Regions from separate parts of the Hymenobacter sp. BRD128 genome, predicted to be linked through region 3. Evidence: riboswitches for the same ligand, from Rfam matches in the RefSeq annotation. Region 3 holds a riboswitch; each other region holds the start of a gene.
What was found. A riboswitch is a leader RNA that binds a small molecule or an ion and turns the genes downstream of it on or off. The one in region 3 is predicted to bind S-adenosylmethionine.
Positions count from the first base shown of each region.

Region 1 (3,202 bases), 2.2 Mb from region 3:
CCGGCCCTTGCGCTGCTGGGCCTCGGCCTCGGGGTGGCCGGCTGCCAGCCCAACCTCGACGCGGCCAACCCCGCGCCTTCGGCCAATGGCCTCGACTTTACGAGCTACGTAGCCGTGGGCAACTCGCTCACCTCGGGCTACACCGATGGCGGCCTCTACAACGAAGGGCAGGCTAATTCTTATCCGGCCATTCTGGCCCAGCAGTTTGCCAAAACCGGCAAAGGCCCGGCCAGCTTCGTGCAGCCGGCTTTTTCGAGCGCCAAAAAGGATGGTTCGGGCTATATCAAGCTGCAGGTAGTAAACGGCGCCCTGGCGCCGGTGCAGCCCACGGCGGCCAACAACTACCTGGGTGAGCAGCTGGCCGTGACGGGTGCTACGCTGCCCGGCGGCCCGCAGCTGGAGGCCTATTCGGGCAACCAGCCCGACAACCTGGGCGTGCCTGGCATTTCGGTGCTTAGCAGCGTGTCGGCCCTCACGGGTGGGCTAGCCCCCTACGGCCTCATTAACCCCTTCTATGAGCGTCTGCTGACGGCGGCCGAGAAACCGACCAAAGACTACGTGACGTACATCGGCCAGAAGTCGCCGACCTTCTTCACCTGCTGGATGGGCAACAACGACGTGCTGGCCTATGCCACGGCCGGCGGGGTAGTGTCGCCGCTCAATCCCTTCGGCGGCCTCACCGATACCACGCGCTTTGGCGTTGGCTACCGCGCTATCTTGAATACCATCTCGAAGGGCGGCACGGTGAAAGGGGCCGTGGCCAATATCCCGAACGTGACCAGCGTGCCGTACTTCAATACCGTGACCGTGGCAGCGGTAGTAGCGGCCTACCAGGCGGCGGGTATCCCCATTACGACTATTTATGTGCAGGCTCTCAACGCGGCCGGCACTGCCACCGCGGCCCGTGCCGCTACCTCGGCCGACCTGCTGACGCTGACGGCCCAGCCGTACATTGCCGCGCACCCTGGCGTTGGCACCACCCCTGCCAATGCCCTGCCCAGCGACTACGTGCTCGACCCGGTAGAGGCGGCCAACGTAACGGCGCGCACCACCCAGCTGAACGCCATCATTGCCAAAACGGCCCTGCGCTTCAAGGTGCCCGTGCTAGACGCCAACGCGTTCCTGACTCGGCTGGCTACCAGCGGCATTGCAACTAACGCTGTGAACAACACCGCCACGTTTGCCAGCGGCAACCTATTTGGCCTCGATGGTGTGCACCCCACGCCCCGCGGCTACGCCGTCATTGCCAACGAGTGGATTCGGGTTATCAATGCCTACTACGGCTCGACCATCCCCAGCGTAGACCCCAACAGCTACCGCGGCGTACTGCTGCCCTAGCCACACCCTGGTTGCCAAATTGCTAAAAGCGCCTTCCCCGCCGGGAAGGCGCTTTTTTTGGCCTAGCCGTTGTATCTTCGCTGTTGCTGCTATCCAGAAAGACCGAGGGACCAGGCCCGATGACGTCTTGGCAACCTACCCCGAGTAGGTGCCAACTCCTGTTCGGCCAAGCACTTGGGCCGAAGAAGATATCAGCCGGAACCTGCGCTGCCCGGCGCGGCTTTCTTTCTGGATAGGCGCTTTTTGCTCCCGATTTTGCTTCCAGAAGATATGTCCGCCGCCCCCGCGCTAGCCCCTGCCGTCGCCACCGACTCCGCTTATACGTCGCCCCTGCCTACCTTACTGCGCCAGCGCCTGCTGGTGCTCGACGGCGCCATGGGCACCATGATTCAGCGCTACCCGCTGGAAGAGGCCGACTTTAGAGGCACCCGCTTTGCCGACCACCCGCGTCCGCTGCGCGGCAACAACGACCTGCTGAGCCTTACGCGGCCCGATATTATCCGGGCCATTCACGCCGAATATTTCGCGGCCGGGGCCGACATGGTCGAAACCAATACCTTCAGCGGCACCACCATCGCGCAGGCCGACTACGCCCTGGAGCACGTGGTGTATGAGCTTAACTACGAGTCGGCCAGGCTGGCCCGTGAGGTGGCCGACGAGTTTACGGCCCGGAATCCGGCGCAGCCGCGCTTCGTGGCCGGGGCCATCGGGCCCACCAACCGCACGGCCTCGCTCTCGCCCGACGTCAACCGCCCCGGCTTTCGGGCCGTGACCTTCGATGAGCTAGCCACCGCCTACCTCGAGCAAACCCGCGGCCTCGTGGACGGCGGCGTCGATGCCCTGCTCATCGAAACCATCTTCGATACCCTCAATGCCAAGGCCGCCCTCTTCGCGGTGCAGCAGTTTTTCAACGAAGGCGGCCGCGTGGTGCCCGTCATGATTTCGGGCACCATCACCGACGCCTCGGGCCGCACCCTGAGCGGCCAGACGGTGGAGGCATTCTGGCACAGCATCAAGCATTTGCCCTTGCTGAGTGTGGGCCTCAACTGCGCGCTCGGGGCCGACCAGCTGCGCACCTACGTGCGCGAGCTGGCTAGGCTCGCCGACGTGCCCGTGTCGGCCTACCCCAACGCCGGCCTGCCCAACGCCTTCGGCGGCTACGACGAGAGCGCCCAGGAATTTGCGGCCCTGGTCGAGGATTACCTCAAGGAGGGCCTGCTAAACGTAGTGGGCGGCTGCTGCGGCACCACGCCCCAGCACATTGCCGAGCTCAAGAAGCTGGCCGACAGCTACGGCCCGCGCGCAGTGCACGCTGCGCAGCTGCATCCGCTAGCCCCTCGGCTCAACTGGTTGATGATGAGCAGGCCTCGGTTTCGTCGCTAGCCCTGAGCGGTAACGGCGAGCGCCTGGCCAAGGGCACCACGCACCTCGCTGGTCTGGAGCCGTTTAACATCACGCCCGAAAGCCTGTTCGTCAACATTGGCGAGCGCTGCAACGTGACGGGCTCGCGCGCCTTCGCTAGGCTCATTCGCTCGGGCGACTACGAGGCGGCGCTGGCCGTAGCCCGCGCCCAGGCCGAAAACGGCGCGCAGGTGCTCGACATCAACATGGACGAGGGCATGCTCGACTCGGAGGCCGTGATGACCACCTTCCTGCACCTCATCGCCTCGGAGCCCGACATTGCGCGCCTGCCGATAATGATTGACTCGTCGAAGTGGACGGTGCTGGAGGCGGGCCTCAAGTGCGTGCAGGGCAAGAGCATCGTCAACTCGATTTCGCTGAAGGAAGGCGAGGAGCGCTTCCGCCACCACGCCCGGCTGGTGCGCCAGTACGGCGCCGCCGTGGTAGTAATGGCCTTCGACGA
Region 1 covers NZ_CP053908.1:4,228,525-4,231,726, forward strand. The annotation lists gene GKZ68_RS18735 (SGNH/GDSL hydrolase family protein) at 1-1,338, shown strand, start outside; SAM riboswitch class I at 1,425-1,533, shown strand; partial or broken gene metH (methionine synthase) at 1,714-3,202, shown strand, end outside.
Region 1: another riboswitch for S-adenosylmethionine. It lies ahead of metH (methionine synthase); the one in region 3 lies ahead of GKZ68_RS09110 (amino acid permease).

Region 2 (3,202 bases), 660 kb from region 3:
GCTAGGGCGCCCAGGCGCAGGCCGCCGTCGGGCAGGCTCGTGATGTCGGTGAGCGGCAGCAAACCCAGGCTGGTGAGGTGGGTCGGCCGCTCAAGGTTGTACTTCATCAAGTCCACGAGGTTGGTGCCGCCGCCCAGGTAGGCCGCGCCATCGTGGCTGGTCAGGTCGCGCACGGCCTCGTCGGCGGCCGTGGCCTGGATAAGAGTGAAACTATTCATAGCGAATTACTTAGCTAGCGGAGCTGGATTTGGTGGGCTGGGCCGGAATGGTTACCAGCGTGCCGTTATCGACCACTACCTGGCCGTCGTGCAGTACTTCCATCACGGCCGACAGGATGTTGGTGTAGGCGCCGCACCGGCAGAGGTTGCCACTCATGTGCTCGCGCACCTCGTCTTCGGTCTTGCAGCGGCCCTCGTTGATGAGGCCCTGCGCCGAGCAAATCTGCCCCGGCGTGCAGTAGCCGCACTGGAAAGCGTCGTGGTTGACAAACGCTTGCTGGAGCGGCGAGAGGTTGTCTTCCGTACCCAGGCCCTCAATGGTCTGAATTTTCTTGCCCTGGTACACCGTGGCCAGGGCCAGGCACGAGTTAATGCGCTTGCCATCAACGAGGACGGTGCAAGCGCCGCACTGGCCGTGGTCGCAGCCTTTTTTGGTGCCGGCCAGGTCCAGGTACTCGCGCAGGGCGTCGAGCAGGCTGGTCCAGGGCGCAAGCTGGATGGTGTGGTCTTCGCCGTTGACGTTGAGCGTTACGGCCTGGGCGGGCACCACGCGCGGCGCCGCTTTATCAAGGGGCTCTTGAATGAAGTGTGCACTCATAGGGCAGGAGAGTGGAAAAGGAAATAAAGCCGGCCAGCGCAGCGGCAGCCAGCGTTTTTGGCTGATTCCAAACCCTACGGCTCCCCGTGAGCTTTCGATGTTTTTACTTATTCTAAATAAACTTTTAGCCCCGGCAGTTAGCACGCTGATGGTCTGAAGCTCAGTTTAGACGCAACCTAGGTTCGCAGACTGGTACCCAGGAAAAAATCTTGGTTAAAATAGCAACAGCAAACAAGCCAAGGCGTTGTATTATAAGATATACAACGCAAGGTTTCGTGGTGGAAGTGAGTTGGTGCCGTATGGCGCTGGCTACCGGCACCGCGCCCCGTAGTTGGGAGAAGCGACATTCCCGGCCTTACCTTTGCGGCACGCTCCGGCACCGGGGCTCTTATCCAGAAAGGCGGAGGGACAGGCCCGGCGATGCCTTAGCAACCAGCAGCAATGCGAAGGTGCTAATTCCTGTTTCGAAACGCGGCCCCGGCCAAGTTTCGGAAGCAGATAAGTTATGAGAGGTGAGGCGGACCCTAGCGGCCGCGTGGCTCTTCTGACTTGTCGGAAGGGCTTTTTTTGGGCTCTTCCGGTAAGGAGTTTTGGATGAGAGTAGGGTAGGCGGCGCGCGTTTCAACCGTTCTATTTCTCTCTTTTTACATGACTCGTACCGACCTCAACATTGGTCTTTTTGGCTTTGGCGTGGTGGGCCAGGGCCTGCACGCCGTGCTGGAGCGCACGCCGGGCCTGCGCGCCCGCATTGGCCGCATCGCCGTTAAAAGCCGGGATAAAGTCCGCTCGCTGCCGGCCGAACTGTTCACCTTCGATAAAAACGACCTGCTGAGCGACCCTGGTCTCACGGTGATAGTGGAGCTGATTGACGATGCCGACGAAGCATACCTGATTGTGAAAGAGGCGCTGCTGCGCGGCAAAGCCGTGGTAACGGCCAACAAGAAGATGCTGGCCGAGCACCTGCCCGAGCTGATTGAGATTCAGCAGACTACCGGTACGCCGCTGCTCTACGAGTCGGCGGCCTGCGCCAGCCTGCCGGTCATCCGCAACCTGGAAGAATATTACGATACCGACCTGCTCGAATCGGTGGAGGGCATCGTGAACGGCTCGACCAATTACATCCTCACGGCCATGCACCGCGACGCCCAGCCCTACGCCGCGGCCCTGGCTAGGGCCCAGGAGCTGGGTTTTGCCGAAAGCAACCCCGCCCTCGATGTGGAAGGCATCGACGCCCGCAACAAGCTGGTGCTGCTGCTGGCCCACGCCTTCGGCGCGGTGGTAGCACCCACCGATTTGCTGGCCGTGGGCATCACAAATATCAGCGGGCTAGCCACGGCCTACGCCCGTGAGCAGGGTCTGATAATCAAGCTGGTAGCCGAGGCGCGGCGGTTGCCGGGCGGCGGATTGGCGGCGGCCGTGCTACCCACGCTGGTGCGCCCCGGCCACGAGCTGGCGCAGGTACACGACGAGTTTAATGGCCTCATCACCCAGAGCGGCTTTGCCGACCGGCAGTTTTTTCTGGGGCGCGGGGCGGGGGCGTTCCCCACGGCCTCGGCGGTGCTCAGCGACCTTTCGGCGCTCACCTACGGCTACCGCTACGGCTACAAGAAAATTCACCAGAACGCTCACCTAGCCCTCACGCCCGACGCGGCCGAACTCGACGTGCTCGTGACGTTTGACGAAGCTGGCGGTGCGCCCGACCGGGCCGATTTCACGGCCGTGCACGAGGAGTTTCGCTCGGCGCAGCGTGGCAATTACCTCACCGGCACTATCAGGCTGGGGCAGCTGGCGCGGGCGAGTTGGCTGCGGGCGCCGGGCGTGTGCGTCATCAGGCTAGCCGAGCCGCTGCGCGCCGCCGTGGCAGTGCCCGCCGCGCTTGAAACTGCTACTGCTTAGCCCCACCACCCCCTACTTTTGGGCATGACTCCTTCCTCTGACGCACCCATCGGTGCTGGCTTGCTGGCCTACGGCATGTCGGGCAAGCTTTTTCACGCGCCGTTTCTGGCCGCGCATTCCGGCTTTGCGCTGCGCGCGGTGGTCGAGCGCACCCAGCAGCGCATGATTGCCGACTACCCCGCAATTATCAGCTACCCCAGCACCGAGGCCCTGCTGGCCGACCCTGCCATCGAGCTAGTGGTGGTGAATACGCCCAACGATACGCACTACGACCTCGCGCGGCAGGCCCTGCTGGCCGGCCGGCACGTGCTGGTCGAGAAGCCCGTGGCGACTACCGTGGCCCAGTGGCAAGAGCTATGCGCTCTGGCCCGGCAGCAGGGCCGCCTGCTGCTAGGCTACCAGAACCGCCGCTGGGACACCGATTTTGGGGCGGTGCGCCGGGTAGTGGAAAGCGGCCGGCTAGGCCAGCTTATCGAGGTGCATTTTCGCT
Region 2 covers NZ_CP053908.1:1,409,593-1,412,794, forward strand. The annotation lists gene GKZ68_RS06330 (xanthine dehydrogenase family protein subunit M) at 1-218, opposite strand, end outside; gene GKZ68_RS06335 ((2Fe-2S)-binding protein) at 229-816, opposite strand; SAM riboswitch class I at 1,202-1,321, shown strand; gene GKZ68_RS06340 (homoserine dehydrogenase) at 1,465-2,712, shown strand; gene GKZ68_RS06345 (Gfo/Idh/MocA family oxidoreductase) at 2,737-3,202, shown strand, end outside.
Region 2: another riboswitch for S-adenosylmethionine. It lies ahead of GKZ68_RS06340 (homoserine dehydrogenase); the one in region 3 lies ahead of GKZ68_RS09110 (amino acid permease).

Region 3 (3,202 bases):
CCAGCGGCACCCACGGCGTGCGGAAGCTGCGCGGGGCGTCGGGGTTGGTGCGGCGCATGATGAGCACGCCCAGGCACACCATCACGAAGGCCAGCAGCGTGCCGATGCTCGTCATTTCGCCCACCACCGAGATAGGCACGAAGCCCGCGAACAGCGCGATAAATGCCCCCAGCAGTAGGTTGGACTGCACCGGCGTGCGGAACGTGGGGTGCACTTTGGCAAAAACCGGCGGCAGCAAGCCGTCCTTCGCCATCGAGAAAAACACCCGCGACTGCCCGAGCAAATCGACCAGAATAACCGAGGTGTAGCCAATGAGAATGGCCCCGATAATAGCCCCGCTGAGCCAGGCGTAGGGCGTTTTTTCGATGGCGATGGCCACCGGTGCGGCGCTGTCCTTAAACTCTTTGTAGTTGGCCAGCCCGGTCATGACGTAGCCGAAGAGCACAAATAAAATGGTGCACACCACCAGCGAGCCGATGATGCCGATGGGCATGTTGCGCTGCGGATTCTTGGTTTCCTGCGCCATGGTGGCCACGATGTCGAAGCCGATGAATACGAAGAACACCACGCCCGCCCCGCGCAACACGCCGCTCAGGCCAAACTCGCCAAACTTGCCGGTATTTTCGGGAATGTAGGGGTGATAATTGGCCGGGTTGATGTACTTCCAGCCTAGCACGATAAATATCAGCACCACTGACACTTTCAGGGCCACTACCAAGGCATTGAACCACGCCGAGCCCGACGTGCCCCGAATAATAACGGCCGTGATAACCAGCACAATGAGCATGGCCGGCAGGTTGACCAGCCCGTGCACCACCGAGCCATCGGCAAGTTTGGCCGGGGCATCGAAGGGCGAAAGCACGAGCTGCGCGGGCAAGTGCAGGCCGTATTTACTCAGAAACTTGAGCAGGTATTGCGACCAGCTGATGGCCACCGTGGCGGCGCCCACCGAGTATTCGAGCACGAGGTCCCAGCCGATAATCCAGGCAAATAATTCGCCCATCGTGGCGTAAGCGTAGGTGTAGGCCGAGCCGGCCACCGGCACCAGGGCCGCAAACTCGGCGTAGCACAACGCCGAAAAGGCACAGCCTACGGCCGCCACCACGAAGGAGAGCGTCACGGCCGGCCCCGCATTATTGGCCGCCGCAATGCCAGTGAGCGAAAACAAGCCCGCCCCAATGATAACCCCAATACCTAGCGCAATGAGGCTCACGCCGTTGAGGCTGCGCTTGAGGGTACCCGCGCCCGTCTCGGCCGCTTCCTGCCGCAGCAGGTCCAGTGATTTTGTCAGCATAAAATGATGTAGCCCGGCCTCCACAGCCGCACCCAAACGACTTGCCCAGCCCGTGCGCACCCGCGCCCGGCTAGCCTCAGTCAACTCCCTAAAAAATGAAAAACGATGGGACAGTCGCCGGTCGGCGACGCCCGCTACTCCTTACCAACAACAGCCAGCCGCGCAACGGCTAGCCCGCGCTAGCGCGCCGGAAATGGAGGAAGCAGAACTAATAAAAACAGCAGAAAGCACCACGGGCTTTTATAGGACCGCCATAGTTTAGCGGCCGGTCGGTTGGCACCGTTCCGCCAAGGGGCGGGGGTTGCCGGCGCGTCGCAGAGCCTATCTCTCAGCGCCTCTTTATAAAAACAAGCGGGCCCAAAAGACTGCTCGACTAGGGCAAAGATACGGCCGGATGGGCGCGCACATAAGGCTAAATTTGTCGGCTTGGCTTACTGCCACTTTGACAAATAATTAGCTAACACGTATTATTTACTGAATATCAGTTACTTATTACGTATTTTTCAACAACCTTCCCCATCTATGCGGAGCTTATTCCTGACAGCTGTTTTGCTGCTCAGCTTGCATTTTTTAAGCTTTTGCCAAGCCTACCAGCAGTTTACACTGAATGCAGGCGTGCAGGCCAGCGACTCGGCCAGCCGCGCTGCCCTAGCCACTTGGGATGCTTATTTGGGCGCCAAGGCAACAGACAAGGCTAGCTAGTGGGCCGCCGACGAGCGCACGCGCTACGCGGGTGGCGACTTGTTGCTACACGAGGGCTTTGTCCGGCCTAACATCTACGCCTTCACGACTCGCAAGGTCGTGCTAAGTCTATCCCGGCAGGGCGACGACCTTTACTTGTGCCGCACGCAGTTTTATTGGGAAATCGGCGCTGAGCCAGCACGGCAGCTACAGGTACTGGCTATAGTGAGCGTATATCTGCAACGGCAGCACGGCCACTGGTCATTACGCAACTACTTAACCTACAGCACCCAGCGCTGGCCTACGCACCAAGTAGGGCTGCTTACCTATCGGGTACCGCCGGGCTATCGTTTCCAACGGCGAAAAGCGCGGCAGGCAGCCAGCTTTCTGGCCGGTATATTCCGGGATTTTGGCTTTGCACCCGTGCCGGTCACGTATTACGTAGCGCCTGACTGTGATGCCATACAACACCTGAGAGGGTTTGAATACGTGCTAGGGTCAGGACTAGGGGGCAACCCGGTGTGCGGCTTTTACGACGAGGTCAACCACCTGGTGTATGCCGGGGGCCAAGGTGAAGCCTATCTACACGAACTGGCACACGTCATTAATCCATACTTTCCGCAGGCGCATCCGCTACTGCTCACGGGCTTTGCCGGTTTGAAAGGCGGTCATTACGGCCACAACCTACGCTACCACAAAGTTCGAGTCCAAGCATATCTCGCCAGCCACTCGGTAGACCTCACCGACCCGCTGAATTTTACTTTGCTCGACGCCGAAACCAATCCGCAATACGTGATAGGCGGTATTTTCTGCGAATTAGCTTTGCAGCAAGGTGGGCTACCCAAGCTGAAAGCCCTGCTAGGATACGGCACGAGCGACGCTGATTTTTACCGTGCGCTCGAGCACGAACTGCACCTGCGCCGGTCCGACCTACCAGCCGTTATTAAACAGCAATTGCTTGCGCCTTGAACAGGCGTTCAGTCCGGCAGCCCGCCCTGCTCCCAGGCCGCCAGTTCGGCCGCTAAATTGCGCCGGGCTGGCTCATCTAATTCTTCTTGCAAGGCTGGCGTGTGGAAGAGCACCGGCGCTTCGAGCAGCCTGGCCAGTACCTTGCGCCGGCCGGGGCGATAGAGCAGGTCGGGCACGAGGCGGTACTCACGGCGAACCTGGCGGGCGTAGTCCCAGTATGCGGCCTCGGGCGCGCCCAAAATGCTGAGGTCGGCATCC
Region 3 covers NZ_CP053908.1:2,069,284-2,072,485, forward strand. The annotation lists gene GKZ68_RS09110 (amino acid permease) at 1-1,294, opposite strand, end outside; SAM riboswitch class I at 1,532-1,642, opposite strand; gene GKZ68_RS09115 (hypothetical protein) at 2,096-2,944, shown strand; gene GKZ68_RS09120 (hypothetical protein) at 2,953-3,202, opposite strand, start outside.

Region 4 (3,202 bases), 500 kb from region 3:
CGCGGCGCCTTCGAGTACCAGGGCCAGAAGTGCTCGGCCGCCTCGCGCGTATACCTGCCGTCCAACCTGGCCGAGGAAATTCTGGGCTACGTGAAGCAGGACGTGGAGTCGATGAAAATGGGTGATGTTGAAGACTTTACCAACTTTATTAACGCCGTCATTACCGAAGCCAGCTTCGATAAGCTAGCCAGGTTTATTGACGAGGCCAAGGCTAGCCCGGACGCCGAAATCGTAGTCGGCGGCCACCACGACAAGTCGAAGGGTTACTTCGTGCAGCCCACCGTTATCCGGGCCAAAGACCCTAAGTACGTGACCATGTGCGAGGAGCTGTTTGGCCCCGTCGTGACGGTGTATGTGTACGACGAGCACGAGTTTGAGCAGACGCTGGAACTCGTGGATTCGACCTCGCCCTACGCCCTCACCGGCGCCATTTTCTCGCAAGACCGCTACGCCATCGACCTGGCTACCAAGAAGCTGGCGAACGCGGCCGGCAACTTCTACATCAACGACAAGCCGACCGGTGCCGTGGTGGGCCAGCAGCCCTTCGGCGGCGCCCGCGCCTCGGGCACCAACGACAAGGCCGGCTCGCTGCTCAACCTGCAGCGCTGGGTGTCGCCGCGCGCCATCAAGGAAACGTTTAACCCGCCCGTGGAGTATCCCTATCCATTCATGGGCGCCACGCCCAAGGAAGATTTGAACCTCGATAAGGGCGGATTTTAGGCCTTGAGCCAAAAATGGCGCGGGGCGCAAACAAAACCGCTAGCCCCCAACTTATATCGCCGTCGGAACCAACGGGCGGCTCCTCTGACGAGGGGCCGCCCGTTGGTTTTCAACGGTTTGTTCAGAAGTTTGGAATTTTAAAAATTCCGGCTCTACCTTTGTGTCATCAATTCCTCTTGCCAGAAGGATTGTTTTTATACAGAGGCGTGGAGAGACAGGCTCGATGAAACGCCGGCAACCCCCAGCTACTTGCTGGAACGGTGCCAAGTCCTGACCATATAAAAACAAGTTGCCGTGCGCTGCTCAACTACCCTCCGCTTTACGACCACCTCGCTTGCTGCTCTACAGCATGGGTGTTGTTGTACGTGCTGCCCCTGCCGAATGCGCACGGGAGCGATGCGGAGCTGCTAGCGTTTAGCAACGTCTTATCAGCTGGCCGGCTACCTCTCCGTTCGGGTTAGCGCTGCTCCCTGGGCCTTCGCGGGCCTACCTGGAGCGCCCCCGCGTGTCGGCACCTTTTTTCGGCGGCTTGCTGGCCGCGAAAAACTTCTTCCCTTTCAACATGGATAGTACACTTGCGGCCCAGGTCAATGACCTGCGCCAGGAACTGGCCGGGCTTTCCGCGCTGGAAATTATACGGGCTGTCACCCAGCGTTTCCCAGGCAAGGTTGCCTTTTCGACTTCGTTTGGCATTGAAGACCAGGCGCTGAGCCACCTCATTTTTACCAATGAGCTGCCCGTGCGCGTATTCACGCTCGACACCGGCCGCAACTTTCAGGAAACGTATTCAACCTGGAATAAGACGCTGCTCCGCTACGGCCAGCCCATCGAAGCCTTCGCCCCGCTGGCGGCCAGTGTCGAAGCCCTGGTGACGCAGAAAGGCCCTAACAGCTTCTACGAGAGCATCGACAATCGCAAGGAGTGCTGCTATATCCGCAAGGTGGAGCCACTGGCCAGGGCCCTGGCCGGCACGCACATCTGGCTTACCGGCATCCGGGCCGAGCAGTCGGCCAACCGCCAGCACATGCACGCCGTGGAGTGGGATGCCGGCCACCAGCTCATTAAAGTGCACCCCCTTTTTGAGTGGACCTGGGCCGACACGGTAGCCTTTACGCAGCAGCACGGCGTGCCCGTGAATCCGCTGCACCAGCAGGGCTTTGTAAGCATTGGCTGCGCGCCGTGCACCAGGGCCATCAAGCCGGGCGAGGACTTCCGGGCCGGCCGCTGGTGGTGGGAAAACGCCGACGCCAAGGAGTGCGGCCTGCACACCACTGCCCACCAAGGCCTCGACCCGGTGGTGGAGGAATTACCCCGCTAGCCCCTACCGCTTACTAAACACCAATTTATTCATTACCAATGGATTACTTAGATAGGCTAGAAGCCGAGGCTATTCATATTTTGCGCGAGGTGGCCGGCCAGTTTGAGCGGCCTGCGCTGTTGTTCTCGGGCGGCAAAGACTCAATCGCCCTCACGCGGCTGGCCGAAAAGGCGTTTCGGCCGGGCAAGTTTCCCTTCCCGCTCGTGCACATCGACACGGGCCACAACTTCCAGGAAATTATTGATTACCGCGATAAGCTGGCCGCTTCGTTGGGCGAGAAGCTGATTGTGCGCAAGGTAGAGGATACCATTCGGGAGCGTGGCCTGCGCGAGCCGGGCGGTAAATTTCCTAGCCGCAACCCCTTGCAAACTTATACCTTGCTCGATGTTATTGAGGAGTTTGAGTTTGACGCCTGCATCGGGGGCGCGCGACGCGACGAGGAGAAGGCCCGCGCCAAGGAGCGCATTTTTTCGGTGCGCGACGACTTTGGCCAGTGGGACCCCAAGCGCCAGCGCCCCGAGTTGTGGAACATCTACAACGGCCGCATTCAGAAGGGCGAAAATGTGCGCGTGTTCCCCATTTCTAACTGGACCGAGCTCGACGTGTGGAATTACATCCAGCGCGAAAAAATCGAGCTGCCCGAAATCTATTTCTCGCACGAGCGCCAGTGCGTAGTGCTGCCCAGCGGCCAGCTGCTAGGCCTGAGCGAGCACCTCAACCTCGACGACACCGACGAAATCGTGAGCCGCCGCGTGCGCTTCCGCACCGTGGGCGACTCGACCTGCACGGCCGCCGTGGAAAGCGACGCCCACTCGATTGACGACATCATCCAGGATTTGCTGCTGGCCAAGGTGAGCGAGCGCGGCGCCACGCGCCTCGACGACAACCTCTCCGAAACCGGCATGGAGGACCGCAAGCGCAACGGGTATTTCTAAGCTAATTTATTAAGTAATAAGACAATGGATATCCTACGCTTTATCACCTGCGGCAGCGTCGACGATGGCAAGAGTACGCTCATTGGCCGCCTGCTTTACGACAGCGACTCCGTGTCGCTCGACGTGCTGGCCACGCTCGAAAAGAAGCGCACCGCCACCAACGGCGACTCGGTAGACCTGGCCTTACTGACCGATGGCCTCAAGGCTGAGCGCGAGCAGGGAATTACGA
Region 4 covers NZ_CP053908.1:2,573,480-2,576,681, forward strand. The annotation lists gene pruA (L-glutamate gamma-semialdehyde dehydrogenase) at 1-720, shown strand, start outside; SAM riboswitch class I at 912-1,005, shown strand; gene GKZ68_RS11455 (phosphoadenylyl-sulfate reductase) at 1,283-2,038, shown strand; gene cysD (sulfate adenylyltransferase subunit CysD) at 2,077-2,973, shown strand; gene GKZ68_RS11465 (sulfate adenylyltransferase subunit 1) at 2,998-3,202, shown strand, end outside.
Region 4: another riboswitch for S-adenosylmethionine. It lies ahead of GKZ68_RS11455 (phosphoadenylyl-sulfate reductase); the one in region 3 lies ahead of GKZ68_RS09110 (amino acid permease).